Regions from separate parts of the Thalassotalea insulae genome, predicted to be linked through region 2. Evidence: predicted binding sites of a transcription regulator. Region 2 holds the regulator's gene; each other region holds the start of a gene.
What was found. The regulator FNR, encoded in region 2, switches genes on or off when oxygen is low (the NO sensors DNR and NnrR bind a similar motif). The targets are predictions, from matches to a motif close to TTGATCTAGATCAA.
Positions count from the first base shown of each region.

Region 1: QQK06_RS03720 (nitrate reductase subunit alpha) is a predicted target of FNR. The motif match lies at 2,865-2,878, and genes of this name have one in related genera.
Region 3: QQK06_RS06620 (nitrous oxide reductase family maturation protein NosD) is a predicted target of FNR. The motif match lies at 5,155-5,168, and genes of this name have one in related genera.
Region 4: QQK06_RS08215 (GbsR/MarR family transcriptional regulator) is a predicted target of FNR. The motif match lies at 2,852-2,865, and genes of this name have one in related genera.

Region 1 is NZ_BSST01000001.1:786,207-794,290, forward strand. Features, by position in the region: gene QQK06_RS03720 (nitrate reductase subunit alpha) at 1-2,805, opposite strand, end outside; gene QQK06_RS03725 (histidine kinase) at 3,044-4,936, shown strand; gene QQK06_RS03730 (MFS transporter) at 5,022-6,626, opposite strand; gene narL (two-component system response regulator NarL) at 6,993-7,643, shown strand; gene QQK06_RS03740 (helix-turn-helix domain-containing protein) at 7,806-8,084, opposite strand, start outside.
Region 2 is NZ_BSST01000001.1:4,313,099-4,321,182, reverse strand. Features, by position in the region: gene QQK06_RS19335 (glucosaminidase domain-containing protein) at 1-137, shown strand, start outside; gene QQK06_RS19330 (NCS2 family permease) at 255-1,547, opposite strand; gene ttcA (tRNA 2-thiocytidine(32) synthetase TtcA) at 1,588-2,526, opposite strand; gene uspE (universal stress protein UspE) at 2,641-3,570, opposite strand; gene fnr (fumarate/nitrate reduction transcriptional regulator Fnr) at 3,735-4,454, opposite strand; gene QQK06_RS19310 (sulfite exporter TauE/SafE family protein) at 4,500-5,168, opposite strand; gene QQK06_RS19305 (c-type cytochrome) at 5,640-5,999, shown strand; gene QQK06_RS19300 (cytochrome D1 domain-containing protein) at 5,986-7,227, shown strand; gene QQK06_RS19295 (Lrp/AsnC family transcriptional regulator) at 7,230-7,748, shown strand; gene ahbB (siroheme decarboxylase subunit beta) at 7,751-8,084, shown strand, end outside.
Region 3 is NZ_BSST01000001.1:1,446,142-1,454,225, reverse strand. Features, by position in the region: gene nosR (transcriptional regulator NosR) at 1-2,061, shown strand, start outside; gene nosZ (TAT-dependent nitrous-oxide reductase) at 2,106-3,995, shown strand; gene QQK06_RS06630 (SRPBCC domain-containing protein) at 4,234-4,674, opposite strand; gene QQK06_RS06625 (ArsR family transcriptional regulator) at 4,754-5,083, shown strand; gene QQK06_RS06620 (nitrous oxide reductase family maturation protein NosD) at 5,237-6,604, shown strand; gene QQK06_RS06615 (ABC transporter ATP-binding protein) at 6,605-7,561, shown strand; gene QQK06_RS06610 (ABC transporter permease) at 7,558-8,084, shown strand, end outside.
Region 4 is NZ_BSST01000001.1:1,804,814-1,812,897, forward strand. Features, by position in the region: gene QQK06_RS08205 (hypothetical protein) at 1-599, shown strand, start outside; gene QQK06_RS08210 (radical SAM protein) at 596-2,395, shown strand; gene QQK06_RS08215 (GbsR/MarR family transcriptional regulator) at 2,924-3,472, shown strand; gene QQK06_RS08220 (cytochrome ubiquinol oxidase subunit I) at 3,604-5,007, shown strand; gene cydB (cytochrome d ubiquinol oxidase subunit II) at 5,000-5,998, shown strand; gene QQK06_RS08230 (hypothetical protein) at 6,378-6,545, shown strand; gene QQK06_RS08235 (Rho-binding antiterminator) at 6,626-6,883, opposite strand; gene QQK06_RS08240 (DUF2024 family protein) at 6,915-7,160, opposite strand; gene QQK06_RS08245 (hypothetical protein) at 7,186-7,932, opposite strand; gene QQK06_RS08250 (MarR family winged helix-turn-helix transcriptional regulator) at 8,033-8,084, shown strand, end outside.

The DNA.
Region 1 (8,084 bases), 3.5 Mb from region 2:
ATCCACTTCATCCTGAGTATCCCAGGAAATCCCTTTACCACCATTGCCTAACTTATCCAATAATGGACCAAGTGAAGTAAAACGAGCATAGGTATTAGGGTAATCACGCTCAATTTCAACCAAATTAGGTGCCGTTTTGCCAGGAATTAAATCACATTCTCCTTTCCACCAGGCTTTAACGCCAAATGGCTGAGCAATTTCCGCCGGAGTGTCATGTAAGATAGGTACAGTGACCAAATCTTTTTCTTTACCCAAATGACCATCGGTTAACTCTGAGAATTTTTTCGCAATACCTTTAAATATGTCCCAGTCACTGCGCGCTTCCCAAACAGGGTCCACCGCTTTTGATAATGGGTGAATAAACGGATGCATATCCGAGGTATTCATATCATCTTTTTCATACCAGGTTGCCGTTGGTAAAACGATATCTGAGTACAAACAGGTCGTTGACATTCTAAAATCTAAAGTCACAAACAGGTCAACTTTCCCCTCTGCGCCTTGCTCTTCAAACTTAACGTCTTCTGGTTTTTTATCCCCGGCTTCGCCTAAATCTTTACCCATTAAGCCGTGTTTAGTGCCTAATAAATGCTTAAGCATATATTCATGGCCTTTACCTGAAGAACCTAATAGGTTTGAACGCCAAACAAACATATTGCGCGGGAAGTTTTGCGGGTTATCCGGCTCTTCACAAGCAAATTTCAAATCACCAGATTTTAATTTATCCACCGCATAATCTTTTGCAGACATCCCAGCAGCATCCGCTTCTTTACATAAGTCTAGCGGGTTAACACCTAATTGCGGTGCTGAAGGTAACCAGCCCATACGTTCGGCACGTGAGTTAAAGTCAATGATTGAACCAGACCATTTTTCTTTATCAGCCAATGGTGAAATCACTTCATCCATCGCCAATTTTTCATAACGCCACTGACTTGAGTGGTTATAGAAAAACGAAGTACCATTCATATGACGAGGCGGACGTTGCCAATCAAGGCCAAAGGCTAATGGCTGCCAACCAGTTTGTGGACGGAGTTTTTCCTGACCAACATAGTGTGCCCAACCACCACCTGACTGACCAACACAGCCACACATCATTAACATGTTAATTAAGCCACGGTAATTCATATCCATGTGATACCAGTGGTTTAATGCAGCACCAACAATCACCATAGAGCGACCACGAGTTTTATCCGCATTATCAGCAAATTCTTTTGCTACCTTGATCACATCTTCAGGACGACAACCGGTGATCTTCTCTTGCCATTTGGGCGTATAAGGTAAGTCCTGATCATAATCAGTGGCGCAATTTTCACACTCATAGCCGTTATCAACACCATAATTTGCCAATGTTAAATCAAATACTGTGGTGACAAACACGGCTTTACCATCAGCTAAGGTAATTTTTTTCACCGGCACTTTGCGATTAATCACCGCACTGTGTTCGGTATGATCGAAGTAATTATGCTCATGGGCATTTTCTTCTGTGGCAAAATATGGGAAAGCAACATTAACAATCTCGTCATGGCCTTGTTTCAAGCTCACTTTTAACGTCACTTCATCACCAGTTTTACCGTCACGCTGCTCGATATTCCACTTGCCGCGTTTACGACCATCTTCTCCCCAGCGATAACCAACAGAGCCATTTGGTGAAATTAATTGATCATTGGCTTCATTTAAGGCAATGGTTTTCCATTCGGGGTTGTTGTCCTGACCTAAATTATCCGCTAAATCAGATGCGCGTAAGAAACGGCCCTGAATAAGCTGACCGTCTTTTTCATCAAGCATCACCAGCATAGGGAAATCTGTGGTTGAACGGACATACTCATTAAAGTATTCGCTCTTACCTGTGGTGTGGTATTCCTTTAAAATCACATGACCAAAGGCCATCGCTAAGGCGGCATCTGTCCCTTGTTTCGGCGCTAACCACTGATCGGTGAGTTTAGATAATTCCGAGTAATCTGAGGTAATCGACACCACTTTAGTGCCTTTATAGCGAACTTCCGTTAAGAAATGCGCATCTGGGGTACGCGTTTGTGGCACATTTGAGCCCCAGGCAATAATATAGTTTGAGTTATACCAATCGGCCGATTCAGGCACATCCGTCTGCTCACCCCAAATTTGTGGTGATGCTGGTGGTAAATCACAATACCAGTCGTAGAAACTTAAACAGTTACCACCAATAAGCGACAAATAACGAGCACCAGCAGCATATGACACCATAGACATCGCAGGAATTGGCGAGAAGCCAGAGACACGATCTGGACCATAAGCTTTAGTGGTATAAACATTGGCGGCAGCGATAATTTCGTTGACTTCACTCCAGTCAGCACGCACAAAACCACCTAAACCACGTTGCTGTTTATAAGATTGCGCTTTCGCTTTATCTTCAACAATTGACTTCCATGCGACAACCGGATCTTTATATTGCGCTTTTGCTTCACGCCACAGTTTAATTAATTTTTTGCGAACTTTAGGATATTTCAAACGGTTAGCGCTGTAGATATACCAGGAATAAGATGCACCACGCGGACAACCACGAGGTTCATGATTCGGCAAATCAGGACGAGTACGCGGGTAGTCGGTTTGTTGTGTTTCCCAGGTGACTAATCCGTCTTTAACATAAATTTTCCAGCTACAAGAACCGGTACAGTTGACGCCGTGGGTTGAACGTACAATTTTGTCATGTTGCCAGCGACGGCGATAACCATCTTCCCAGCTACGATCTTCTTCAGTTGTAACCCCATGGTCACCTGAGAAGCTTTCAGATTTCGGCTTAAAAAAGCGTAATCTATCCAAAAAACGACTCATATTACTCTCCAAGCATTTATTGTCTTTCATGCATAATAGAGCGTCGATAAAAGCGTTACTTGATCTCGATCAAGTTTAAAAATTTGTAAAAATTCATACTACCCTGATACTACCCCTTTGTAGGTAGCAGCGTTTTTGCGCAAATTTCGATAGAATAGGCGTTACAGCCAAAGAGGGATATTTGAGGCTGATGATATTGCTGATTTTTAGTTTTTATAGGTATTCCCAAAGGTAAGGCATGAAAAATAGTATTTTTGACCGTTTATTTAACTCGATAATTTTTCGTATCGGCTCAATGATGTTTTTGATCAGCGCTATTTCCATTTTGAGTATGTTCAGCTCGGTCTTTATCAGTGAAATGGCAGATCAGGATGCTCTGATCATTAACCATGCCGGTTCATTGCGTAAACAAAGCTATAAAATTCTTGCCAATATCGAATTACTGCCGCAAATCAGTTCATCTTCATTAGTAAAACAACAGCAAAAAACCAAACAGGCAATTATTGAATTTGGTGAAAAAGTGAATGCTCCTATGATGGAGGGAAATTCAGGTGCATTAGACCAAATGCCACTAAAGGAAACACTCGACGGGATCCGTCAAACCTGGGTAACAAAATTAAAGCCTGAATTAGATTTACTAGTCGAGCAACCTCAACAGCTGACAGAAGACAAATTAATTAGCATTAATAATATTATTGAAAACTTTGTCCTTAGGCTCGACAGCTTAGTCGGTTTGTATCAACAACGGGCTGAAAACAGAATATTGCTGATACGGATGATTTTAGGGATTTCATTAATGGTGACCATCTTTTTAGTCGTCTTTACCATGCACCAAATCAGTCGCCGTATTGAAAAACCCTTGTCTGAATTAACCAGCTCTGCCAGAAAAATTATGTCTGGAGATTACACTGCCAAAACCAACATTCAGCAAAATGATGAGCTGGGTTTACTGGCTGAAACCATGAATAAAATGTCAATTGCGCTATCGCAATCCTATGGCCAACTGGAAAATCGCGTTGCACAAAAAACGAAAAAGCTCAGACAAACCAACGATACCTTAGAATTACTTTACCAAACCTCGCAACTGATCAATGAACCAGGCGACTCATTAAACTTACAACCGATCACAGAAAAATTAGCCCAAATTACCGAGAAAAAAGACCTAGACTTATGTTTAACCGCCAATAATAGTAATCAGCCGTATGAGCATATTATTACCCTGAACAAAGATCTCCCCGGAAAATGTCAGGTGGGTGATTGTGAAGGCTGTTTATCCAATAATAACGGGGTATCAACATCCAATAACCAAATGGTCATGCGCTACCCGATTATTAAAGACAATATTAATTATGGCGTATTGGTATGTAACCTTGATGCTGAAACGCCGTTAGAAGCATGGCAACATCAGCTATTTACTTCAATTACTACCTTAATTGCCAACGGCTTACATATTCGCCAGCAAAATGAACAGAGCCGCCGTATCACCTTGTTAAATGAGCGTAACGTTATTGCCAGAGAACTACACGATTCACTGGCTCAGGCTTTGTCTTATCTGAAATTTCAAGTATCGCGCTTACAAAAATTACGCAAAAAATCAGCTTCTGAAGAACAAATTGAAGATGTAGTGGTGGAATTAAAAACCGGGTTAGATTCAGCCTATATGCAACTGAGAGAACTACTAACCACCTTCCGGTTAAAAATTGATGTTTCTGGTTTACAACAAACGTTTTTAGAAACCATTCAACAACTCAACGAACGCGCTAATGGTTTAATGGAATTTACGTTAGATTATCAAATCCAGAACTTGCCATTAACGCCGAATGAAGAAATTCACTTAATGCAAATTGCCCGAGAAGCAACCCAAAATGCCCTAAAACATTCAAAAGCGACAATAGTCACCTTAAGTGTTTTTGCTGATGAAGAGAAAAATATTCATATGGAAATTACCGATAACGGTATCGGTATCGGTGACGATCCGGAAAAATTGAATCACTATGGTTTAGCCATTATTCAAGAGCGCAGCCAACATTTAGCAGGAGATATTGCGATTCGCAATTTAGCAACCGGTGGCACTTTGGTTGAGCTAATATTTCAACCAGCTTTTATTAAATCAGCGGCAACGGTGGCCTGAGCCATTTGTTTATTATTGCTATTACTTTTGTTTAGCCCGAAAAAAAGGGCTAAACAGCCCTTTTCAATTCATGTACGCCCTACGACTATGGATTATAATACTCACCATTTTTACGCAGATAGAACCAATAATTAATAAAGATACATATTGCATAGAAAGCGGCAAAGCCAATCAGAGCCACCTCAGGCGTTGTTGCTTTAATTTGCTCACCTAATACTTTTGGAATATAGAATGCGCCATAGGCAGCGACCGCTGATGTCCAACCTAATACCGGACCTGCTTGCTCTTTTGGAAACACCATGGCAATAGTGCGGAAAGTTGAGCCGTTACCAATACCGGTAGCGGCAAACAAAATTAGGAATAAGATGAAAAACGGTACGAAAAATTCTTCTGGCGTCGCTGACTGATACGCAGCCTGCATAAAGTAAGCTACACCTAATGCACTGACCACCATGACAACAGCACAAACTTGTGTCACTAAGGCGCCACCTAGTTTATCAGAAATCCAGCCACCCACAGGGCGAATCAAAGCACCGATAAAAGGCCCCATCCAAGCATACATTAATGCACTTGGGCCATTAGGGTTTACGGTATCATGAGTCATGACACCATCAACTAACATATGCTGATAACCAAAAATAACTTTAATTGATAATGGGAAAGACGCCGCAAAACCGATAAATGAACCAAAGGTCATAGTATAGATAACACTCATTACCCAGGTATGCTTATTATCGAAAATTTTATATTGGCGCTCTAAACTTGATTTGATTTGTCCTGGCAATTGTTTTAATAAAAATACCGTAGAAACCACCACTAACACCAAGACGATCTCTTTTGGTACACCAAAGCCTGAACCATTTGCCGCTTCCGGTAGTAATAACCACAAACCAACACCAGCAGTTAGAAAACCAATTAACAGCATTACTGTGATTAAAAACCAAGAGGTTACCGGATTCCCAATATCTGGCGAGACATCAGCAGTTTTAATGTTATTCATACCTAACCAGCCTGCAAAGGCCAATGGGATCAAAAAGATCAACCATAAGTAACCGGCATTATGGATCCAAGTATCGGCACCTGCCGGAATTTTTCCAATTAAGGTACCACTGGTATTGACTAAGGTCATTGGCTCACCACCAAATAAACCAAAAGTCATAAATAACGGTACTAAAATTTGCATGGTAGTAACACCAAAGTTGCCTAAACCTGCATTCATTCCAAGCGCATAGCCTTGTTGTTTTTTCGGGAAGAAGAAACTGATATTTGACATTGATGATGCGAAGTTACCACCACCAAAACCAGATAAGAAAGCTAACAGCTGAAATACCCATAGCGGTGTGTTTTGGTCTTGTAGCGCAATGCCCGCACCAACCGCTGGCAGCATCAATAACGCCGTGGTAAAAAAGATGGTGTTTCGACCACCGCAAAGACGGATAAAGAAACTACTCGGAATACGTAACGTCGCTCCGGTTAAACCAGCAATTGCCATTAAGCTAAATAATTCAGATTTAGCGAATGGAAAACCCAAGTTCAGCATTTGTACCGTTATAATTCCCCAATAAAGCCATACAGCAAAGCCGCATAACAAACTAGGAATTGAAATCCAAAGATTTCGATTTGCAATTTTTTTACCTTGTGACTCCCAAAATCCCTCATCTTCAGGATCCCATTTTTGTAAGTCTGCCATGGTTCACTCCAATTTAGTTATTATCAACGCCGCTACTATGTAAGAACTAACAACTAACAACAATTAATATAAATGGGTATAAAATGGCAGCTTAAATTGGTAATTAACCGGAACTGAATTTGATAAATTTTTCAGTCCAAACAAGGTAAAAGCCTAATAACAAGGGCTGCCAAGCAATTAATAGCAACCGTTATCTACCCCATAAGTAATAGTTACCACTACCAATTAATATATGGCTGGCATCCAAACTAAAAATAGTTAAAATTGATATACATCAAGATAATAATATCCCTGATGCCTAGTATAACGATAATGAAGCTATGACAAAGCAATGCTCGCATCAGCAGCACCTTACTAAGGATATATATGAGTAACGATAGCCCTATTTCAATCATGATGGTTGATGATCACCCCTTATTAAGAAAAGGCCTGAGACAATTAATCGAGTTAGAAGACGAACTGGAAATCGTCGCCGAAGCAAGCTCAGGAGCTGAAGCACTGAAGCTGGTTGAAAGCTGTGATCCAGATTTGATCACCTTAGATTTAAATATGCAAGGCATGGACGGTTTGGAAACCCTGAGAGCGTTAAGGTTACAAGGTATTAGTGCCCGTATTTTAATGTTAACCGTTTCTGATAACGATGAAGACGTCTTAGAAGCGATCCGCAGTGGTGCCGACGGATACCTGTTAAAAGATATGGATCCGGACGATCTGATCGAAAAAATCAAAGAAGCAACCTTGGGCAAAATGGTGATGAGTGAAAAACTCACCGAAGTATTAGCAACCGCGCTGAGAAAGCCAGAGAAAAAAGGTTCAAATGTCTTATCTTCATTGACCAGCAGAGAATATGAAATTTTGAAGCTGATCGCTAAAGGCTTAAGTAATAAGCTGATCGCCCGCGAATTAGACATTTCTGACGGTACAGTAAAAGTGCACGTTAAGCACCTGTTGAAAAAGCTGAATTTAAAATCCCGCGTCGAAGCCGCCGTATGGATGGTAAACTATCAGACGAAGTAATAATGACCAATAAAAACAAAGAACAACTAATAAAGTGGAAATAACGCATCAACTTTATCTGTTTACCTGCGTCATATTTAACACGCTGATTTTTTAATTAAGCTTTTGGACTAGATCCCATCATTTTAGCATCTAGTCCTAATATCCCAACGACTGTAAATATTATTCTTTATTTAACAATTCCATTAAGCCAACCAAAGCGACAAATAGAACGGCTCCCACAGGCCAAACAACCCAAGTTACTCCCCAAGCCATAGTCCACAAACTCCAACCAAGATATACCGCAGTTAGCATTGGCCAGTAAAAGGCAGCAAGCTTCTCAGCACGTTTTGTACGCCGACTTTTTTCTGTCTCTAAACTACTATCTTTGAGTATATTGCTGTAGGCATCGTATTTAGCTGAGGCTGGCGAAAGTATATATATTCCTGCGGCAACCATTAA
Region 2 (8,084 bases):
AGGATAAGCCATTATCTGCGCAAATATTAGCGACAGGTTTATTGCCGTATTCTGAAAGAGGTACAGATTACGTACTTGAGATCAGTGAAATGATCAGACATAACCAGCGTTATTTTGATAGTTATGCCAGTGAGTAGTCTAGCCGAAGGTAAATCAGAACTTTGATAAAAAAGCGCGATAATATATCGCGCTTTTTTGCTTTGATAACGGAATTAATATTATTTGCATTAAATATTGATTCCAATAGATATAACTTAGCCGATAAAAATAACTTTCATTAAAAATAGTAGCGCTAGCACTATGACGCTAGGATTAAGTTGTTTATATTGCCCACTAAACAGGCGAACTGCAACATAACTGATAAAACCAAAAGTAATGCCATGAGCGATAGAAAAAGTAAGTGGCATGGTAATACAGATAATAGCTACAGGGACAGCGTCTGAAAGGTCATGCCAGTCTACCTGTACTAGACCTGCTAACATGAGTACTGCGACATAAAATAATGGGCCAGCCGTTGCGTATGCGGGTACCATACCTGCTAATGGTGAAAAGAATAACGCCAATAAAAACAGTACGCCTACTACAACAGCCGTTAGGCCAGTTCTGCCGCCAGCGGCAACGCCAGCGGTGCTTTCTACATAACTGGTAGTTGTTGAGGTGCCAAGCATACTACCGGCAACTGTTGCGGTAGAATCAGCTAGTAGTGCTTTACCTAAACGCGGTAAATTACCTTTACTGTCGAGTAGCTCTCCTTTTTGTGCAACGGCAATCAGCGTGCCTGAGGTATCAAATAAATCGACAAATAAAAATGCAAAAACAACGCTGATCATCCCAACATTGAAAGCGCCGGCAATATCCAATTGCATCAACGTGGGGCTGATCGACGGCGGCGATGATATCAGCCCTTGATATTCTATATTACCGGCAAGTAAGCCTATTAAGGTAATAGCTAATATTGAGATCATTACCGCGCCGTTGATTTGTTTATTTGCTAGGCCGACAATCAGGAATAAGCCCAATGCTGCCATTACCGCTGGAAACGCAGTAACATCGCCAAGGCTAACAAAGGTTGCCGGGTTATCAACAACAATGCCGGCATTTTTTAACGCAATAAAAGCTAAAAACAAGCCAATGCCAGCAGCGATACCAAAACGTAAAGCATGAGGAATGGAATTGATGATCCATTCCCTTAATTTAAATAAGCTTAACAAGGTAAAAATACAGCCAGAGAGAAATACACCACCAAGTGCGACTTGCCAGCTATAGCCCATTTCCAGGACCACACTATAGGTAAAAAACGCGTTTAATCCCATGCCTGGTGCTAAGGCAATCGGATAATTGGCAAGCAGTCCCATAATAAAGCAACCCAGAGCTGCGGCCAGGCAGGTGGCAACAAAAATAGCACCATGATCCATCCCTGTTGCAGCCAGCATGGTGGGATTAACAAAAATAATATAGGCCATTGTTAAAAACGTAGTGATCCCGGCAATTATTTCTTGTTTAATCGAAGTATGATGGGCATTAAGGGCAAAAATTCTTTCAAACATAATTAAATTCTCATGCTATTAGCGGTATCGGCGTTGCTCATTATTTTATTTCAACAATATCAAGCTGTTGGGCATTATCTTGGTGATAAGAGGGGGCTGTTGATGGCGTGACAGCTAGGTCGTCAGATGGATCGAAAGCGACATCACCACCATTAATGACACCTGAGTCGACGGTAATGGTTTTAAAATCAAACAGGTTATTGTCACATAAGTGAGACGGCACGACATTTTGCATCGCGGTGAACATTGACTCGATACGACCAGGGAATTTATCGTGCCAGTCGTTCAGCATTTGTTTAATGTTTTGTCGCTGTAAATTGGGTTGCGAACCGCATAAATTACATGGAATGATCGGAAACTGCTTCAACTCAGCATACTGAATCAGCTCAGACTCTTTACAAAAGGCTAATGGGCGAATGACGACATGTTCACCATTATCTGAGACTAGTTTGGCTGGCATCGCTTTTAATTTGCCGCCGTAAAACATATTGAGCATCATAGTCTCTATCATGTCATCTCTGTGGTGTCCTAGCGCAATTTTAGTGGCATTAAGCTCTTTAGCTACCCGATATAGCACTGCTCGACGTAAGCGTGAGCATAAACTACAGGTGGTTTTGCCTTCAGGAATTTTTTCTTTGACTATTGCGTAGGTATCTTCTTCGATAATTTTATAATCAACATTGAGTGAAGCAAGATAATTGGGCAGCACATCTTCAGGAAAGCCTGGCTGTTTCTGATCTAGGTTAACAGCAACAATATCAAAATGTATCGGCGCCGATTCCTTTAAAATCAACAAGATGGATAGTAACGCGTAACTGTCTTTGCCGCCAGATAAACAAACCATTATCTTGTCACCATCTTCAATCATATTATATTGGGCAATTGCTTGACCAACATGACGACGAAGTCTTTTCTCAAGTTTATTGAGTTGTGTTTTTTGCTGTGAAGTTAATGTATTTGTAAGTAGAGTACTGGCCATCGCGCGTTCATCATATTTAAATCAAAAATCGGCGCGTATTATATACAAACTGAGCGTTAAGTAACATCTTATCTCAAAGGTATTAACGCTCAGTTTGTTGTCATCAGCCTAAGATTATTCCGCCATAGGGGAGACGTAGCCATCAGGTTTTAATGCCAAAACATCACAATTCAGTCGATCGATAACATGTTCTGCTGTATTACCAATTAGAGCGGCAGAAATACCCGTACGGCCAACCGTGCCTAAAATAACCAATTCTGCATCTAACTCGTTTGATAAATTTTCAATGACATCTTCGGGTAAACCTTCAACTACATGGGTATGCTCTTCACCAATTGAATAGCTCTGCGCGTGTTTTGCCATCGCTTCTTTATGATGGTTAAACATCGAATCGTTATATTCACTGGCGTTAAATTCAGGGATTTCAATGGCAATGTTTACCGGTGTACCAGGGAAAGAATTGACTAAATGAATATTGGCTAAAATAAGTTTAGATAAATGAATGGCTTCTTCAGTTATTTTGACATTGAGCGATTGGTGTTCAGATTCATCACTGCCAACATTTAATGCGGCCACAATATTGCCGTTAATTGGCCAGGAATGCTCTTTCACCAATAAAACAGGGCATGGGCATTTTCTTAAAATATGCCAGTCGGTTGGGGTGAAAATTACAGATTTTAGTTTATCGTGCTGATGGGTGCCTTTGATGACTATGTCGTATTGATGCTTTAATACCTGTTCGATAATAGGTTCAAATGGACGGTTATGCCAAATCACCTTGCTGTCAATAGTGAGATCTTGATGGTCGATACTATCAATTATGTCATTGAGCCACTGGATACGATCATTAATTAAGGATTGACGCATAGCTTCGCGTTCATCACTTGATAGCATAGTTGTCATTTCATAGGAAAAGTCATAAATCGACAAAAATGCGGTGATCATAGCTCCCGTTTTTTTCGCTAACTCTACTGCACGCTTCAGGGCTTTTTGCTCTTCAGTTGTTGGATCTATCACTGCTAATATTTTTTGATACTTTTCCATTATCCGCTCCAATTAAGATAAAACTGGTTATTAACTTATCTTCAGTATAGCGAGAATACGGCAATATTAAACATTAATACTTTGTTTTAAATCAAAAAGTATTTGATCAATCTTAGTGTTGAGGAAGTAGTAAAAGTAGGGAGGAATACACAAGGTGTGCTGATTTATAAATCAGCACACTCGTTTAGTTTATCTATATCTAAAATAGTAATGAGTTTACCGTCAACTTGAATAATGCCGCTCTTATGAAAACGGTTTAATAAGCGGCTAATAGTTTCCACGGTTAAACCAATATAATTGCCGATATCACTGCGGGTCATGGTTAAACGAAACTCTTTTGCTGATAAGCCACGTGCTTGATAACGAGCACTTAATGAGCTGATAAAGGTTGCTAAACGTTGCTCGGCATTTTTACGGTTAAGCAAAGTTAACATTTGTTGATCGGTTTTGATTTCACTGCTCATCATGCGCAAAATTTGTTTTTTTAATTTCGGCATGCTGTTCGATAGGTTATCTAAAGTATTGTAAGGGATCTCACAGACCATAGATGTTTCTAATGCCTTAGCAAAGCTTGGGTGCTCAGTGGCAGCAATAGCATCAAAGCCAAGTAAATCACCAGCGAGGTGAAAACCGGTAATTTGTTCTTCGCCACTTTCATTCACGGTAAATGTTTTAAAAGTACCAGAGCGAATTGCATACAAGGACTGCATTTTCTGACCGTCTTGGAACAGCTCTTCACCTTTATGGATTGGGCGTTTACGATCGATAATTTGATCGAGCGTATCCATCTCCCGATCGTTTAACGAGAAAGGCAGACATAGCTCACTAATACTACAATTTTGGCAGTGGATATGCTGCTGACCGGAACATTGATTCTTATACATAAAATCCTTTATCACTCAATCTTGGTTGCTACCTTTGCTATGGTATTAAAATAGGGTTCTGTATGCAATGTTTAATGTAAAAATGCCATAAGCAATGAGTAGTAAAGCGATGAACTTTCTGACGCGAACATTTTTGAATAATTGCTGCCCTTGCACTATTCCAAAAGATAAAAATAGCAGTGCGGGGAGTGTTCCTAAACCAAAACACATCATAATTAACGCCCCCGTTTTTCCACTACCACTAGCCAGTGACCAAGTTAAGGTTGAATAAACCAAACCACAAGGTAACCAGCCCCATAGTGCACCTAGTAACAATGCCTGCTTTAAGTTGTTAACCGGCAATAATTTTTTACTAAATGGCGAAATATATTGCCACAAGTGTTTGCCAAGCATTTCTACCTTAGTCAACCACATCAGCCATTGGCCCATATAGAGGCCGAGTAAGATTAAAAATATGCCAGCGATGATTTTTAATCCGGTGATCGGTAAACCGATATTTTTGGCGGCAAGTGAACCGGTAAAGCCGGCTATTGCACCAATCAATGCATATGATGAGATGCGGCCAATATGGTAACTGATAACGTAAAGTGGATGATTTTTAGCGTCTTTGGCTAAGGAAGAGGTAAACATGGTGGTGATTCCACCACACATGCCGATACAGTGCCCTGAGCCCATCAAGCCGATAATAAATGCGGAAAAATAATCGATTTCCATTAATTTAACTAAGCTTATAACTTTGGTATAGATGATATCACGCCGTTGAATCTAAAAGATAATTTTTTAAAAATCTTCGCTCTAAACTAGAGTCTGTTGATCTCAAGTTTGTTTTTGTAGCAACTTGTTTGGTATTGATACACTGCAGCGTTTGTGACCTGTAGTCATTCTACTCAAATCAAGCGGTAATGATTTTATGCTCCTGCAAAGTCACCTTATCCCACATCCATGCGGGGCAACACAGTAGAAATGCCAAACAGATGCTGCCTAAAGGGGTCAACTAAATTCAAACAGCAAAGATTAACAGCCCTTAATAGTTGCATAATTTTGTTAATTTGCCGCAAATGTGATTTGAATCAATCAATCTGCTTATTCAAGATAAAAAGCATGATCTCCAACAACAAATTGTTTTAGTACTTTCGATAAATTAGCTTGCACCTATCAGTTAACGGTAATAAAGGCAGTTAAAAAGTGAATGGGATAAGCAAAATTTGCTCAATCGTGGCGTTAGCTACTGTACTTGCGTTTTACCCTTTGGCGTTACATGCGAAATCCAGCCAGGTTTCCATCAGTAAAGCGCGTCAAAAGCAGCTTATTCACCTTGTGAAACAGGACTGCGGTTCATGTCATGGTATGACATTAAAAGGTGGCTTAGGACCGGCACTAACGAAAGAGGCGCTAAAAAATAAGCCCTTATTACTTTTACAAAACACTATTACCCACGGCAGGCCAGGTACGGCAATGCCGCCGTGGAAGTCGATCATTAATGAACAAGAAGCTTTGTGGATCAGCAAGCTGTTATTACAAGGGATGAACCATGAGAAAGAATAAATCTTTAGCAATAATCGCAGTAGCATTAGTCAGTGTGTCTTTACTGTCATCATGTAGTCAAACCACGGATGTCAAAGAAAATACTAAAGTAACAACACTGCGCTCAACTGGCGATATCGGCGTCATTATTGAAAGAGCTAGCGGCCAGGTGCAAATTGTCGAACATAGCAATAATTCCTTGCTGAGTGAATTGAATGGCCTAGGTGATTTATCTCATGCTTCGATCGTTTTTTCTCGTGATCAGCGTTATGCCTATGTCTTTGGTCGTGACGGTGGTTTAACAAAAGTGGATCTATTACAAGATAAGATTGCCAAGCGGGTGATTCAATCCGGTAACAGTATCGGTGGCGCCATTAGTCAGGATGGAAAACTGGTGGCGGTTTCCAATTACACCCCGGGTGGCGTTAAGGTGTTTAACAGTGAGACTTTGGCGTTGGTTGCAGATATTCAAGCGACGGTTGTGCCGAGTAAAGGGCATACTAAAGATGGACAGCCATATCGTTCTAAAGTGGTGGGATTGGTTGATGCACCGGGTAATAAGTTTGTTTTCAGCCTGTTTGACAGTCATGAAACTTGGATCGCTGATTTTTCCAAGCCAGAAATGAAACTGACTAAATTTACCGATATCGGTTTGTTTCCTTATGACGCACTGATCAGTCCTGACGGTAGATATTATATTGCCGGCTTATTTGGTGAAGATGGCATGGCGTTACTTGATTTGTGGCATCCAGAAAAAGGCACACGGCGTATTTTGCCCAATTATGGTAAAGAGGATAAAAAGCTGCCAGTTTATAAAATGCCACACCTTGAAGGATGGGCAATGGCAGGTGATTACGCTTTCGTCCCGGCCGTGGGGCGACACAAGGTGTTAGTCGTTAGCACTAAAACCTGGCAGCAGGTTGCAGAAATTCCGGCGCACAGCCAACCAGTATTTGTTATGGCACAGCCGGATAACCGTCAAATCTGGGTTAACTTTGCCTTTCCAGATAACAATACCATTCAGGTATTTAATACCGAAACCTTTGACTTGGTAAACACACTACAGCCAGGGCCGGCGGTATTGCATATGGAATTTACCCCAAGAGGAGAACATGTTTGGATCTCAGTTCGTGACAATAATGAAGTACAAATTTACGACACCAATAGCCAAGCTTTATTAAAAACCCTGCCAGTTAAAAGCCCGAGCGGTATTTTCTTTACTAATCGTGCTCACCAGATAGGTCTGTGATTATGAGTGAGTTAAATTTAAGTGAAGTGCGGTTAAGTGAATTACAGCAGCGGATCATTAATCGTTATCAAAAGGGTTTCCCACTAGTCGAACAACCTTACGTGGAAATTGCTGAGCAACTGGCGGTAAGTGAACAGCAAGTGATCGAAGCAATAGAAGAGCTTCATCGGTATCAGGCATTATCTCGTGTCGGTGCGGTATTTGACCATAAAAAGGCAGGCGCCAGTACACTTGCTGCCATGGCGGTACCTGAACAGCAATTGGATAAAATTGCCGCCATTGTTAATCAGTTTGAGCAGGTTAATCATAACTATGAACGGGAACATGATTACAACTTGTGGTTTGTCGTGACCGCCAGTGACTTGTTAGCACTTAATCGGGTATTAGAGCAAATAGAGTTATTGACTGGCTTGCCAATTTTAGTGTTGCCGATGGAAGCTTCGTACCATATAGATCTGGGCTTTACTATCGATTTTGCTAGCACCAATAGTACTGCAACAGTTAATAAGGTAGGGCACTAACGATGTCATTATCGATAAATTTAGCGACTAGCAAGCAGAAAAAAACACAGGTAACTATTTTTCCTGCATTAAACGCAGAGCAACAAGCAAAACTGCGCGGCTTGCTTGAGCAAGGACTGCCAACTTGCAGCAGACCTTATTTAGCCTTAGCTAGGAAAATTGGTTTGGCAGAATCGCCATTTATTGAGCAACAAGTGATTGAGCAGATAAAACTGTGGCAACAGCAAGGACTTATTCGCCGCTTCGGGTTAGTGGTTAAGCATAGAAAACTTGGCTTTAATGCTAATGCCATGGTGGTTTGGAATATTGCAGATACGGCAGTAGATGGCATAGCTA
Region 3 (8,084 bases), 2.9 Mb from region 2:
CATGCACTTTTTGTTAGCCCTCCTAAAGATCCTATTCCCCTTATCCATGAAATTTTTCCAGAGTTGACCAAAATCGGTGAAAAGCAAGGTGAGCCATTAACGTGGACCATTTATAAAGGTGATGAAATTATTGGTTATGCGTTTGAAACCAATGATATAGCCAAAATACCAGCATATTCTGGTGAACCAGTAAATATGCTGGTCGCTATTGATCCTAAGGGCGTTTATCTCGGCGCTAAAGTTTTAGAACACCACGAACCGATTATTTTGGCGGGTATTCCTGAAACTAAATTGTATGAGTTTGCCGATCAATATCCCGGCTTGTCTGTTAGCGACCGTTTAAAAGTAGGTGGTAGTAAACAAGGTGGCACTACGCATATCGATGGCTTATCTGGTGCTACTGTGACCGTGATGGTGATGAACGTTGCTATTGTTAAATCAGCAACTAAAGTGGCACGTGCACTTGGTATCATTAAAGCCGATCAACAGATCATTCAGCCAATGGCGACCATCTATCAGGATGTCTATCAGAAAACAGATTGGCAAACCTTAGTCGGGGATGGCTCTATTAGACGCCTATACCTCAACCGTAAAATGGTCGATGAAGCGTTTTTTGGCACCGCTGCTGAACATATAGGTCAAGCGTTGCCAGAACAAAAAGATGAGATGTTTGCTGAGATCTACTTTGCTCAACTCAATATACCTAGCATAGGCAAAAACTTATTAGGTGAATCGGAATATCAATGGTTAACGAAAACGCTACAACCTGGCGAGCATGCGATCGCCGTGATGGGAAATGGCTATTCTTATAAGGGCTCAGGGTATGTGCGTGGTGGTATCTTCGATCGTCTTCAGGTCTTACAAAACGGTGACGCAATTGCCTTTCGAGACTTAGATCATACTCGCCTTACTGATTTGTATATCGATGGTGTTCCTGAGTTTCGTGAAATGTCGATATTTATCATTCGCGAACATCACGCATTTAATCCAGGTGTCGATTGGCAGCTGGAGTTATTAGTGCGTCGGCAAACAGGTGCGGTGGATAGCATTTTCACCAGCTTTAAAGGGGATTATCACACCTTAGATAAATACGTTGATCGTCCAACGGTGATCTTGCCAGAGCCGGAATTGACGTTGACTCAGCAAGTTTGGCAGGAAAAAAATCTCGAAGTGATGATTTTAGCTGGGTTAATGGTGATATTACTGGCGACGCTGTTTTTGCAAGATATCTTAGTCAAGCATCCAACGTTTTTGCATAATTTTCGTCATGGTTTTTTAATCGTTACTGTGGTTTTTATTGGCTGGGTTTGGGGCGGACAATTATCCGTAGTGAATGTCTTCACTTTCCTGCAAGCCTTTATGTCTGAATTTTCCTGGGATTTGTTTTTACTGGATCCGGTGATTTTTATTTTATGGTGCGCGGCTGCGGTCACCATGATCTTATGGGGCAGAGCGGTCTATTGTGGTTGGTTATGCCCGTTTGGTGCGTTGCAAGAACTACTCAATGTCTTTGCTCGCTATATTAAAATTCCACAAATCGAACCACCGTTCGCCGTTCATGAACGCTTGTGGGCAATTAAATATTTAATTTTATTAGGACTGTTTGGCCTGTCGCTTGACTCATTAGCAATGGCTGAACAGTTTGCAGAAGTTGAGCCTTTTAAAACCACCTTTTTACTAAAATTTGACCGTGAGTGGCCATTTATCGCTTGGGCATTATTGCTGCTGGTTATCAATTTGTTTAACCGCAAGTTCTTTTGTCGCTACCTATGTCCGCTTGGTGCGGCGCTTTCTGTGGGTAATAACGTCAAACTGTTTAATTGGCTTAAACGTCGTCCTGAATGTGGCAAGCCCTGTCAAACCTGTGCCAAAGAATGTGAGATTCAGGCGATTCACCCTGATGGCACTATCAATATGCGCGAGTGTCATTATTGTCTGGATTGCCAAATTACCTATTTTAATGAGCAAAAATGTCCGCCGCTTAAGAAGCTGGCACGAAAGAAAAATCGTTTTAACGAGCAAAACAAAGAAAATGAGATACCGACGGTTAATGTCGCTTAATCGGCCAATTGAAAAAGAAAAGAAAATAATAGTGGAGAAAGAGTATGAGCAATGAAAAACATGATGTTAATGATCTAGAGTTAGAAAACGAAGACAGACGTAAATTTTTTGGTAAAACTGCGCTATTAGGGGCCGGTGCGGTTGCTGCTCCTATGACTGCCGCAATGTTCTCGTCGATGGCGCAAGCCCGCGCCAAAGAAGCAGGTAACAGCCCATTTGTTCATCCGGGCGATCTCGATGAATACTATGGCTTCTGGTCAGGTGGTCACTCGGGTGAAGTACGTATTATGGGCATTCCATCGATGCGTGAATTAATGCGTATTCCGGTGTTTAATACTGATAGTGCAACTGGCTGGGGGTTAACCGATGAGTCTAAGCGTATTAAAGGCGACAGTGCTCACTTGTTAGCAGGTGATTCGCACCATCCTCATATGAGTATGACTGATGGCCGTTATAACGGTAAGTATGTCTTTATCAATGATAAGGCCAATACCCGTGTAGCCCGTATTCGTTGTGATGTTATGAAGTGTGACAAGATGATCACTGTACCAAACGTGCAAGCGATTCATGGTTTACGGGTACAAAAAGTACCATATACCAAATATGTTATTTGTAATGGTGAATTTGAAATTCCAATGAACAATGACGGTAAGGCGAGCTTAGAAGACGTCAGCACTTATCGCTCATTATTTAACGTCATTGATGCGGAAACCATGGAAGTGGCTTTCCAAGTCATGGTTGATGGTAACTTAGATAATACCGATGCAGATTATGATGGTAAGTATTTCGCCTCTACTTGTTACAACTCAGAAATGGGTATGAACTTAGGTGAGATGATTTCTGCTGAACGTGACCATGTGGTGGTCTTTAGTTTGGCTGCCTGTGAAGCTGCGGTAAAAGCAGGTAAATTCAAAACCTACAATGGTAATAATATTCCAGTACTTGATGGTCGTAAGGGTTCTAATTTAACCCGTTATATTCCTGTGCCTAAATCTCCTCACGGTATGAATACTTCACCAAATGGTGAATACTTTGTCGCAAATGGTAAATTATCACCAACAGTTTCTATCATCTCGATTAAGAAACTGGATGATTTATTCGCCAACAAGATCAAACCACGTGACGCGATTGTTGCTGAACCAGAATTAGGCTTAGGGCCATTACATACAGCGTTTGATAACAAGGGGAATGCTTACACTACCTTGTTCCTCGATAGTCAGATTGCAAAATGGAATGTTGAAGATGCGATTGCTGCCCACAATGGCAAGAAAGTGAACTACATTCGTCAAAAATTGGATGTGCATTATCAACCGGGTCATAACCATACGTCACAAGGTGAAACTCGTGATGCGGATGGTAAATGGTTGATATCTTTATGTAAGTTCTCGAAAGACAGATTCTTACCAGTTGGTCCATTACGCCCGGAAAATGATCAATTAATTGATATTTCTGGTGACGAAATGAAACTCGTACATGACGGCCCAACCTATGCGGAACCACATGACTGTATGATAGTACATCGTAGCCGTATGAAGCCTAACAAGCTGTGGACCCGTGATGATCCTATCTTTGCTGAAACTTTAGCCCAAGCGAAACGTGACGGTGTTAACCCGATGACGGATAACAAGGTCATTCGTGACGGTAACAAGGTCCGTGTTTACATGACCTCGGTGGCGCCAACCTTTGGGTTGGAATCATTTAAAGTGAAGTTGGGTAATGAAGTGACGGTTATTGTGACTAACTTAGACATGGTTGAAGATGTTACCCATGGTTTCTGTATGACTAACCATGGTGTACAAATGGAAATTGGTCCACAGGCGACTTCTTCAATCACCTTTACCGCCGACAAGCCAGGTGTTCAGTGGTACTACTGTAACTGGTTCTGTCATGCATTACACATGGAAATGCGCGGCCGTATGCTGGTTGAAGCCTAATTTTTATCGCAAATAAAAATCAAAAAGGAGCATAGCAGTATGCTCCTTTTTCTTTTTTTAGCTAGGTTAGGTTCCCGATAGCTGTTGCTAGGTAAACAAGCAAGACGTTGCGAGTCCTTTCATGGAAGCTCAACACCAGCATCCATGCTGGTGATGCTTGCTCTTATTACCATGGCAACATCTTTATTTACTAATGGGCTAAATTTATAGCCACCAATAATAGGAATATAAATTTTAGCTAACGTAAATCGATATCGTGTTCGATATAAGCTTTTAGGCACATTAGCATATGCATCCAGCCACCACAGTTTTCATGAGAGGCGGTTAAACCTTGTGAGTCTTGTGGCCAGCCTTGTTCACTAATGGTTACTAAGGTTTCATCGTCACTAACGGTTTCAAAGGCGATAATAACTGTCACATCGTAGCTTTCACCTTGAGTTTTCTGCCATGCTTTAGCATCTAGGCTTAGTGTGATTCGTTGATTATTTAGCACTTCTTTGACAATAACTGGATAATTTCCCCATTGCTGCCAATGCCAAATCACTTGTTGACCAGGGATTAAGTTATCACTGCTTTCATCTGCGAAATACCTGATGATATGCTGCTTTTCTACTACCGCTTGGAAGACTTCGCCCAGTGGTTTTAAAATTTTCGTACTGACACTGTAGTTAGTTAGCATAGCAAGCCTCTTGCACTTAATGATAAATATGTTATAAATTTATAACATATTTATCAATTGGTCAATGTTGAACGCGAAGATGAGCACAAAAGAGCAGCAGGACGATAAAGTTTTTAAAGCATTGGCGGCCAGTGATCGACGAAAAATACTAGATCTGCTGCGGGATGGTCCAATGCTGACGGGGGATATCTGCCAGCAAATGGCATGGTTAAGTCGTTGTTCGGTGTTACAGCATTTAAAGGTATTAGCCAGCGCGCAATTGATCGTACAGCAAAAGCAGGGGCGAAACTGCTGGAATACTTTGGATATCAGTCCAATTCAGGGAATTTATCAACGTTGGATTAAAGACTATGCTGCGCCGGCAGCTAATTTTCTGCATCTGTTGAAACAGGATCTTGAGCAAGATTAACCTGTGCTAACTTTGCTCGACCTAGTTACTTTAAATAGACGCTAAGTTGTTCGTCGCTAAGTTAATATTGTTTAATCAAGATCAAAGGAGAGTGTCACAATTGCTGATAGGATAGTTTTAGAAAATCGCAATGGAAGATAGCTCTTGGTATTAATAGCAAAAATACAGAGGGGTTTCCTGTTTAGTCTGGCATTTGTGGTCGCAATATCGGTAACGAATGTTGCTCTGGCGCAGCAGTTTGAAATCTCTGCTCAAGATAATTTACAGCAAAGGCTGGATCAGGCGGCTGATGGCGATATTTTGCGACTGGCACCGGGACGTTACTCGGGTAATTTTGTCATTAAGCATAGTATTACCTTGTTAGGGCAGCCGGGAGTTATCATTGACGCTCAAGGTCAGGGGCATGGGCTACTATTACAAGCATCAGATATTCACATAAAAAACCTTAACATTATTAACTGGGGCCAGGATCTGACAGCACAAAATGCGGGTATTTATTCTGATAGTCAGTCTCAGCGTATTTTAATCGAAAACAATCAGTTAAAAGGTGATGGCTTTGGTATCTGGTTGCAAAAATCTGATGATTCACAAGTGATAGGCAACACCATTGAGGGCAATCTTAATTTACGCTCTGCCGATCGCGGTAATGGTATTCAATTGTCGATAGTTAAAAATGTCGTCGTTCGCGATAACGAAGTTTTTCATACCCGCGATGGCTTATACATCATCTCCAGTCAGCAAAATACTCTGGAAAACAATACCATGCATGATCTTCGCTATGGTGTGCATTACATGTACTCTCATAGTAACAAGGTATTAAATAATCATGCTTATAATACCCGTGCGGGTTATGCCTTAATGAGTTCCCGTCACTTAGTAGTCGATGGTAATACTAGCCACAATAGCGAAGATTATGGCTTCTTAATGAATTTTATTACCTATTCGCAAATTAGTCATAACCGTATTAAAAATGTCTGGACCAAACCCGAACATAAAGTATTAGGCCGTGATGGTAAGGGATTGTTTGTTTATAACTCTGCCTATAACACCATTAACGATAACCTGATTGATACAGCGGAAATTGGTATTCACTTAACCGCAGGTTCTGAAGGCACTAAGGTCTATGGTAATAGCTTTATTAACAATCCGACTCAGGTGAAATATGTCTCCAATAAGAAACAGGAATGGAGTCAGCAGCAACAGGGCAATTACTGGAGTAATTATCTGGGTTGGGATATGGATAATGACCGTATTGGTGATAGCGCGTTTGAGCCGAATGACGGTATCGATAAATTATTATGGCAATACCCTGAAATGAAAATGTTAATGGACAGCCCCGCAGTGCTTATTTTACGTTGGGTACAAAAACAATTTCCGGTATTAAAACCACCTGGAGTGAAAGACAGCTATCCATTGATGACTTCACCGCATTTGCAGCAGCAAGATAAGGTATTTACCCATATGAGTGTCAAAGCGGGTGTTAAAACTGCGTTGCAACCCGTAACGGATAAAGGTGATTAGATGACACATTCAGTAAACGATTCCCGGTTAGTGACGTTAAAGCAAGTCGGTAAGCATTATCCCAAGCTCATTGCACTTGATTCAATTGATATGCATCTTGATCAAGGCGAAGTTTTAGGATTGTTTGGTCACAATGGCGCTGGTAAAACCACTATGATGAAACTGATCCTAGGGGTGATCTCACCAAGCTCAGGTCAGGTGGAAGTTATGGGGTGTGCCCCTGATTCAAAAACTGCCTGGCATATGCGGACGAGAATAGGTTATCTGCCGGAAAATGTTAGTTTTTATGAACAGCTTACTGGGCTTGAAGTACTCACTTACTTTGCCCGATTAAAAGGCTATAGTAAAAAACATGCTATGGCGTTGCTGGAACAAGTCGGCATCACCTATGCGATGAAACGCCAAGTGAAAACTTATTCTAAAGGCATGAGACAAAGGTTAGGTTTGGCTCAGGCATTTATAGGTCAACCTAAGTTGTTGTTATTGGATGAGCCAACTGTCGGCTTAGATCCAATTGCGACTGCTGAGTTTTATCAAACGGTTGATCAGCTTAAAAGTCAGGGCACCAGTGTCATTCTATGTTCCCATGTATTACCCGGGGTTGAACAACATATTGATCGGGCAATGATTTTATCTTCGGGTCACTTATTGGCATCCGGTAGCTTAGCAGAGCTTAGGACACAAGTAGATTTACCGATACGTATTAAACCGTATGGTTTAAATGGCACGCTTAGGCAAGATGCACAGTTAATGCAATATTTAACAGGTGAAAATACGCAGGATATTTTGCTCGTGCCAGAAAAAGATAAACTGGCAATCTTGCGTCAGTTATTATCTTATCCATCATTACAAAATATTGATGTTGAGCCCGCTAATCTGGAGCAGGTTTATCAACATTATTTGATGCAACACCAGCATCAAAACCAGCACGATACAGCAGCGGAGCATAGAGAATGAAACAAATTTTAGCTGTTGCCAGTAAAGAATTTTGCGATGGCCTGCGTAATCGCTGGTTATTGTCGATTACCGCAATATTTGCTGTTTTATCGATTGGACTGACCTATGTTGGCGCTGCGGCATCAGGTGTGGTCGGGATCGCATCGCTATCAACTACAGTAGCAAGTTTATCAAGCTTAGCGGTGTTTCTTATTCCGTTAATTGCTTTATTGTTAAGTTATGACAGTTTTGTTGGTGAGCAGGAAAGTGGCACTTTATTGTTACTGCTCACTTACCCGTTAAGTAAAACTCAGCTGTTACTGGGAAAATTTTTAGGGCAGGGCAGCATTATTGCCCTGGCGACTTTACTTGGTTTTGGTAGTTCAGCGATAGTATTGTATCTGCAAACCAATGATAGCTTAGTGTTCACAACGTTTTTTACCTTTATACTCAGTGCCGTGTTGTTAGGGTTAAGCTTTACTGCCATTGCTTATTTGATCAGTTTATCGGTCGCAGAAAAATCTAAAGCAGCGGGGTTAGCACT
Region 4 (8,084 bases), 2.5 Mb from region 2:
ATAAGCAATGCGTTTATTGGAAAACTTACATTTGGGCGTGGTTTGAAACAAAGCGTAAAAAACCAGAAAAAGGAATGCAAGAACACAGTCCACTACTGGAAGTCAAAGAATCAGAGATGCCGCCATTAATGGTATCTCAATCGGGGTTTCTGGCGCATATTGATTTGTCTCGCTTGTCATCTACCATGTTGAATTTAGTTCGAGAAGAAGATAGACAGACAAGTCCACCAAATGAAGGTACGGCAAAATTAGCCAAAGAGAAATATAAAGCATATCGCATTCATGAATATCGACTACCTAACGATGCTAGTGTAGCTGTATGGGGCAAGGTAGATAGTATAAATAAGAATTTGGTGACTATTGTTGGCTCAAAAGATGCCAAATATCCTTGCTTTTTGTACAACGGAAATGCCAGTTCAATTTATCATCGTTTGATTAAGCGCATCTTTTTTTCATTGTGTGTTATTGCTTTAGGTGGCTTATTCTTGTTGACGCTTGAAAGGCTACTTGAGTTTGGTTTTTTCGGATTAATAGCTAACGCTGTTGTTATCGCTTATTTCCAGTATTTGTCTAAAAAAAAGTTGTTTGAATTGAAATGAACGACCTAGCTTCACCTCGTTTTATTCATCTTTTATATGCACCTACCAACTTTTGCAATATGGGGTGTAAGTACTGTTACCTTGGTACAGGAACAGATGAAAAATCCACTTTAAAGCAAGTGGTTTCAACGCTAGATAAAGCAGTTACTGACTTTTTGGCGGAGGGAATTACGCCATTTAATCTATCGTTCCACGGAGGGGAGGCCACTTCTATACCTAAAGAAATATTGGAAAGTCTCTTAGATTACTCATACCAATATTATCGTGAATATGGTGACCGAATTAAGGATGCGGGCTACCCTTTAAACCCTGTACATATCAAAACTAACCTATTCAATTTCGACAAACTTGTTGACGTTTTTGAAAAGTACCAAGTATCGATTAGCGGTAGTGTTGATTTGCCATTAAAGCTTCATGAGAAGTACAGAACGGACAAAAGGGGTCGTTCTACTCTAGCCAAAATAACAAGTAATCTAAAATTGTTGGCTAAATACAAGCATCATAAAAAGATATCCTGTGTTGTTACACAGGAACATTTTTACCAGCTTGACGCCTTTATCCAAGACATAAAGTATATTCATTATGATATTGGTTTAGATATGACCAAGTTTAATATCATGTTTTCTTTTGATAGCCACAAAAACAAAGATAAGTTTGGTGGTGGGATAATTGGCACTGAAATGTTGACTCAAGATCAACAAGTGCAATTCTATAAAAAGCTATTTGAAGAGTTCGAAGGAACTGATTTAGAAGAAGGACTCAAGAAACATTGGTTTAAAGAGTTTACTCCAGAGTTTTGTTGTAGCGCAGTAAATTGTGGTGATAAATTCTTTCTGTTGCAGAATAACGGTGATGTATACGCTTGCCCAAGGGGGCAATCATCAAAAGAGTTCTACTACGGGAATTTGTTTAACGACTCAATTCCAGACATTATAAATAATGGATGGCAAACTATTGAATCCATAGAAAATAGATTGCCAGCAGATGAAGAGTGTTTTACTTGTTCTTACTTACCTTATTGTAATCAAGGTTGTGTATTTGTAAGAGAACAAACAGAGTTAACTAAAAGTTATACCTGTAAGCTGCAAAAGGAGCTATACAAAGCAGATACAGAGCGCTACCCACCATACGATGCAACCTACATTGAAAAATATGCGGCAGAATATAAATACCAAAACAAAATAAGCAGTTTTAAAAAGAACGAGATTTCATTGGAAAAGAATAAATTTATAACAGAAGAGCTAGACCATGAAGATAACTCTTTATCGAATTTGATAGCGAAGGATTCAATACTTCAATCAATTTACTCTAGTTCGAATTTTGGCATGGACATTGATGATACTTGCTATCAACTAACTAGTAATACATTGTCCAACAAGACTGAGTTAGCACTGATGGTTGAACATAGCAAAGTGTACTTGAAAGTAAAAAGAGATGTTTTGCGTCAAAATAGTTCTGAACCAATAAATAATCATCTTACTTTAATGGTGACTAGAAATACGATGGTTACCTATGGTGATGAAAAAAGGTACAAACAAGAGCATCTGTTTGATTATCATATTTATTCAAATGCTCTGGAAAGTTGCTCTTCAATTGTTGGAGATTATTACCACTACGATATTACTAATATACTGAAGATGCATAGTGATTTGTTTCTTGAAGGTGTCCGAAACAATTTATTTGTCACTACAAAAAAACTACGTGAGTATCATTACGAGAAACAAAAGAAAAATGCGTTCTACCATATACAGGCGATAAATTTACCGTTTCCATTTATCGAGTTTTATTGGAAATAATTCTTAATTTGAGATTACCAATATTCAAATCCCACTGTTGATTGATAATCCCAAATAATGTGACTGGTCACAGATAATTTGTGACGATCCACATAACCAGATGTCAACTGGTCGGACTTTTTTCATTTTTTTTAGAGTAAACACTTTACTTTAATAGAGTTGATACTCTATAATGCGTTTGTTCCCTTAGCGAACGCCTGTTGTAATAATTTTATATTCTAGCTTTCCCCAAAGCTATCGAGCCGAAGACACTGTCTTCGGCTTTTTTTTTGCCTACGCAAAACAAAGTAATTTATTGATATCCTTTATTTATTATCAACAGGAAAACCTATCGCACCTTAATTGTTTATTTCACTTGCCTCATTACCTATCTTAAATAGCAATAATAGCGCGAACCATCGCTCTGATTATCACCGTCCATATGAATATAAATTTACATATTTTAATCAGCAAAACTTGATCTATATCAAGCTATGTTTTAAAGTTTCAGTAATTTCTGAAACTTTAAAACATAACTGAGTAGTCATCATGATCATGTCATCAAAAGTCGAGGCCTTTGTCCTACACTGTGGCGAAATGGGCAGTCGCTGGGGCTTCAATCGCACCATAGGGCAAATGTACGGTTTACTTACTATTAGTGAACATGCATTAACCGCTAACGAATTGTCTGAATTGCTGAATATTTCTCGCGGCAATGTCAGTATGGGGATCAAAGAACTACACTCTTGGCGGTTGATCCAGGTGCAACATAAGCCTGGCGACAGAAAAGAATATTACCGTCCGGCCGGTTCCATTTGGGAGATGGCCAATCGTATATTTGAAGAACGACGTAAGCGAGAAATCGACCCAACCTTAAGCTTATTACGCGATAACTTACTCAATGACCCCGCCAATGATGAAGAAGTATACGCGCAGGATAAAATGCGGGAAATTCATGATTTATTAGAAAATATTACCTTTTTCGCCAGTGAGCTACAAAGTATGAATCCAGACAAACTCAAAACGTTGTTTAAGCTGGGCTCTGGCGTCGGTAAGGTGCTAGATATGAAAGACAAGTTTTTAAAAAGCGGCAGTTAGCCACCTTTAATATGGGGTAAGTCAATAATTGGCTCCCCCACTTTTTTACCCATTTCAATTTTTGCTGTGCCATAACCAATGGCGCAATTAGCGACCTATTGCCTAAATTTTGGCGTAGGTAAGGAGTAAATATGTTAGATACCGAGCTACTCTCGCGCATACAGTTTGCGCTCAACATTAGTTTTCATATTCTGTTTCCCACTATTACCATCGCTATGTGCTGGTTTTTGGTGTTTTTCAAGGTTCAGTTTGATCGTACCGGTAACGCAATTTGGATGCGTGCTTATCGTTTTTGGGTAAAAATATTCGCGCTAACCTTTGCTATCGGAGTGGTGAGCGGCATTACCATGTCATTTCAGTTTGGCACTAACTGGCCAGGATTTATGGAAAAAGTTGGCAATATTGCCGGGCCTTTGCTCGGTTATGAAGTGCTGTCGGCTTTTTTCTTAGAGGCGACATTTCTCGGCATAATGCTATTTGGCATTAAACGAGTACCGGCAAAAATTCATACCCTAGCAACCCTTATTGTGGCTATTGGCACCAGTTTATCGGCATTTTGGATTTTATCGCTCAATTCCTGGATGCAAACACCAACAGGTTTTGAGCTTAGAGATGGCATTGCCTACCCGGTTGACTGGCTAGCAATTATTTTTAATCCTTCTTTTGGCTATCGTTTTAGCCATATGCTAATAGCATCAGGATTAACGGTCAGTTTTTTAATCGCCGGGATCAGTGCCTTTCGTTTATTACAAGGTGATGATAAACGTGCCCCTAAACTTACGCTAAAAGTAGCACTGACTTCAGCAATGATACTGGCGCCATTACAAGCATTTGTTGGCGATTTACACGGCTTAAATACCTTAAAACATCAACCGGAAAAAATCGCCGCCATGGAAGGAATATGGCATAGCGAAAAAGGAGCACCACTATTGTTGTTTGCTTGGCCAAATGAGCAAACTCAACGCAATGATTTTGCCATTGGTATTCCAAATTTAGCTAGTTTGCTCCTCACTCACGAACTTGATGGTGAAATAAAAGGATTAAGCGATTTTGAACACACGCCGCCAGTAAAGCCGGTATTTTTTGCTTTTCGCATTATGGTTGCCACCGGATTATTAATGATCATGGTTGCTTGGTATGCCCGATATCGGTTGTATCGTCAGAAAAAACAACAACAGCCTCTGCCAAGCTGGTTATTAAAACTATTAGTAGTAATGAGTTTTTCTGGCTGGTTGGCCACACTCGCAGGTTGGTATGTCACCGAAATTGGCAGACAACCTTATTTGGTGCGTGGCGTATTAATGGTTAAAGATGCGGTCACCGATCTGGCGCCTGAAAACGTCGGTTTCTCACTCATGCTTTATATTATGGTTTATTGTCTATTGCTCATCGCCTATTTAAGTACGTTATTTGTTATGGCGATGCGTGCGGTAGAAATAGAAGAAATCCAAGAAAGTGAGCATAAAGGCCCAGCAAAACGGAACGCTAACCCAGCTCAAATAAACAATTTTTTACAGGAGCCAACCAATGTTTGATCAAGCTACCTTAGCGATAATTTTCGCCGGACTAATGGCATTTTCTACCTTAGTTTATGCCATTTTAGACGGTTATGACTTAGGCGTTGGTATGCTGCTACCGCTGAACAATGAAAAAGACAGCGATACCATGATAGCCTCTATCGGTCCCTTTTGGGACGCCAATGAAACCTGGCTGGTGTTGGCCGTTGGCCTGTTGTTAATTGCTTTTCCAACAGCACACAGCATGATTTTTAAAGCCCTTTATTTGCCAACCGTATTTATGCTGATTGGCCTGATTTTACGCGGCGTTGCTTTTGATTTTCGCGCGAAAGCGGCCTTTAACCATAAGCCAACCTGGAATAAGGCGTTTAAAATCGGTTCCTTTTTAGCCTCCGGCTCGCAAGGATATATGCTCGGCATGTATGTTATGGGCTTTGAGCTAAGCGTTAGTAGTATAGCGTTTGCGCTACTCAGTGCCATTGGCGTTAGTACCGCGTACAGTTTCATTGGCGCATGCTGGTTGATCATGAAAACCGAAAATCAGCTACAGCAACGCGCAATTCGCTATGCCAAACGGGCGTTAATTATCAGCTTTATTGGTATTAGTCTGGTATCAGCAACAAACCTGATCATTGATCAATCTATTTATTTACGCTGGTTAAGTTCCAGTGTCAGCCTGTTGTTAGCGATGATTCCGCTATGTGTCGTTGCCTTGTTTGTTTACGCGTGGCGCTCAATTGTTGAAGTTGAAAATCAAGCCTTGTCGAATGAAGCGACACCATTTCTCGCCTGCATCGGAATTTTTATCCTGACATTTTTAGGATTAGCCATTAGTTTCTATCCATTTATTGTGCCTAACCAGATCACTATTTGGCAGGCAGTGTCAGCCGCTGAGTCGTTAAACTTTTTATTGTATGGCGCATTGTTTGTTATCCCCACCATTGTTGGCTATACCATTTTTTCTTACTGGGTCTTTTGGGGCAAAGTAGAAGATCTACGTTATTACTAATCGCATTAAGCGGGCGTTAACTAACATTAACGCCCACGCTCAAGGTACTGAAAAATGATGCAGACTTTGCTGATTAGCGAGCGCTGATAAACGCTATATATCAAATAACGCAATATAAAATTAAATTTTTAAAACAATTAGCTATACACGACGAAAGAAACAAGGTAAAGTACTGGCTAATTATCAAGCAAGATAATTATTGTATTGCCTTTCCCTTTCACAGTCAGACATTACCACGTAGTAAGCTAATTTATTGTTAATTCACCGAGTACTATCTCGCTGAATGTCTGAGTTAAATCAATATTTCACTTTTAAACAATAATATGGCTTTTTTAATTTCGCGCCTAAACAAATGTGCGCTCAAAAAAAGAGTATTATTATGTCATACAATCAAAAAGGATTCGTGTGCTCCATCGAAGCACCAGTAAAATCTATATCAGTAAACAAGCTCAATATTGCTGTTACTGACAATGCAGGTTTTCGCTTATTTGAATTTGATAATCATCATGATTCGAAAAACTTTTTAGCTTTTTTATATCAATTGTAAATAGTTAAAATAAACAAGCCAGTAGTTAACTACTGGCTTGTTGCTATTTAAGATGAGCATTTTTGATTAATAAATAGCGTTCACGCCCAGGTTACTGAAAAATTATGCTGGCTTTGTTGATTACCAAATGCAGTTAAACTGTTAATATCGGTTAGCGCAATAAACGCTGTATTATCCCGCTGCCGAATGCAGATCATTTCAACTTTATCTATTAATTTTATATCCCATGCAATTCCTTCAATACCTTGTTTACTATACGTTGTCACCCTGATCTGGCTACGACGCATGCAAACAATTTCAAAGTAATCATGCGCATCACAGCTGATATTAGTTGTCATGTTTTACTCATATCAATTATTCAGTCACTTATTACAAGCGAATAATACTATGTCCTTGCTCAGCGATCTGCTGTTGTACATTAGGGCTTGCGACTTCACTATGGCAAAAATTGCACCTGTGCTGCTTTATCTCGGTAGCAGGCACTTTAAGCTTAGCTAAATACTGCTCGGCAAATTCCTGCACTCGTTCAATATGCTCATCATTAACCAAAACATCAAAATGAATATGCTGGCCTTGAGCTGTTAATACATGAGTATCGTAAACATGGATTTTCATTTCAAATTCTCCGTAATTAATAACGTTATAATGCTTTGCCGGGTAAAGACAAATCTCCAGAGGCAATATCAAATACTTTGGCTACACAAAGCAAAGGCGCATGAACTTGTTGGTTGATTTTTAGTCCTGCGGTAACACCATCAAATGAAAAATTGCGACTTAAGCCTACTGCTGATAATGGCACTCTCACTAGTACTTCGGTATTTTTTAGTGAAAAATCAAACCCCGGGCTATCAATAAACAACGGCAGGTTCGGCCAGGTTGCCGGTAATTTTGGCTGACTGCCTTCAGGTATGTCCTTAACCTTTAGTGCATCCGTACCACAGGCATCATCAGGCACCAGTACTACCCAGTGGCTATGCCAGTTGTCACCATCATTGGTTTTATTTCCATCGTTGTTCTCATCATAAAGTGGGGTATCATCAAAATCAGGATGAACCGTTAATGCTAACGCTAGTATCCCTTGATCTGCTTCAAACCCAACCACTGAGCTGTTTAAACTTGTTGGCCAGACATAGCTGTATACCTCGGTACCCGCTAACGTTCCCGTAGCCTTTGGTTTTGCTGTGCCAACTTTTCCTCTGGCTTCTTGTTGAAAAACCAGGTGCGCGCCAGACGTAGTTACTTTTGCGTGCACTATATCAAACTCTGCTTTTACCTCTTGAGAAGCCTTAGCTTGAATATGACCGTGATGCTCATTGAACGCGAAAGCGTTAATGCTAGTAAAGCCAGATAATAAGCTCGTTGCTAAAAATATTTTTGCTAGTTTCATTATAATTCCTTAAATAAAATAGTTTCGCCTCGAAACCATTTTATTTAATCATGGTAAATCTTCGCTTGTCAAATAAGTTTTGACTCGATACTATTATGTTATGAAAAATGATATCTATAGCCGGATTGAGCGGCTGGCAAATTTACTCCGTC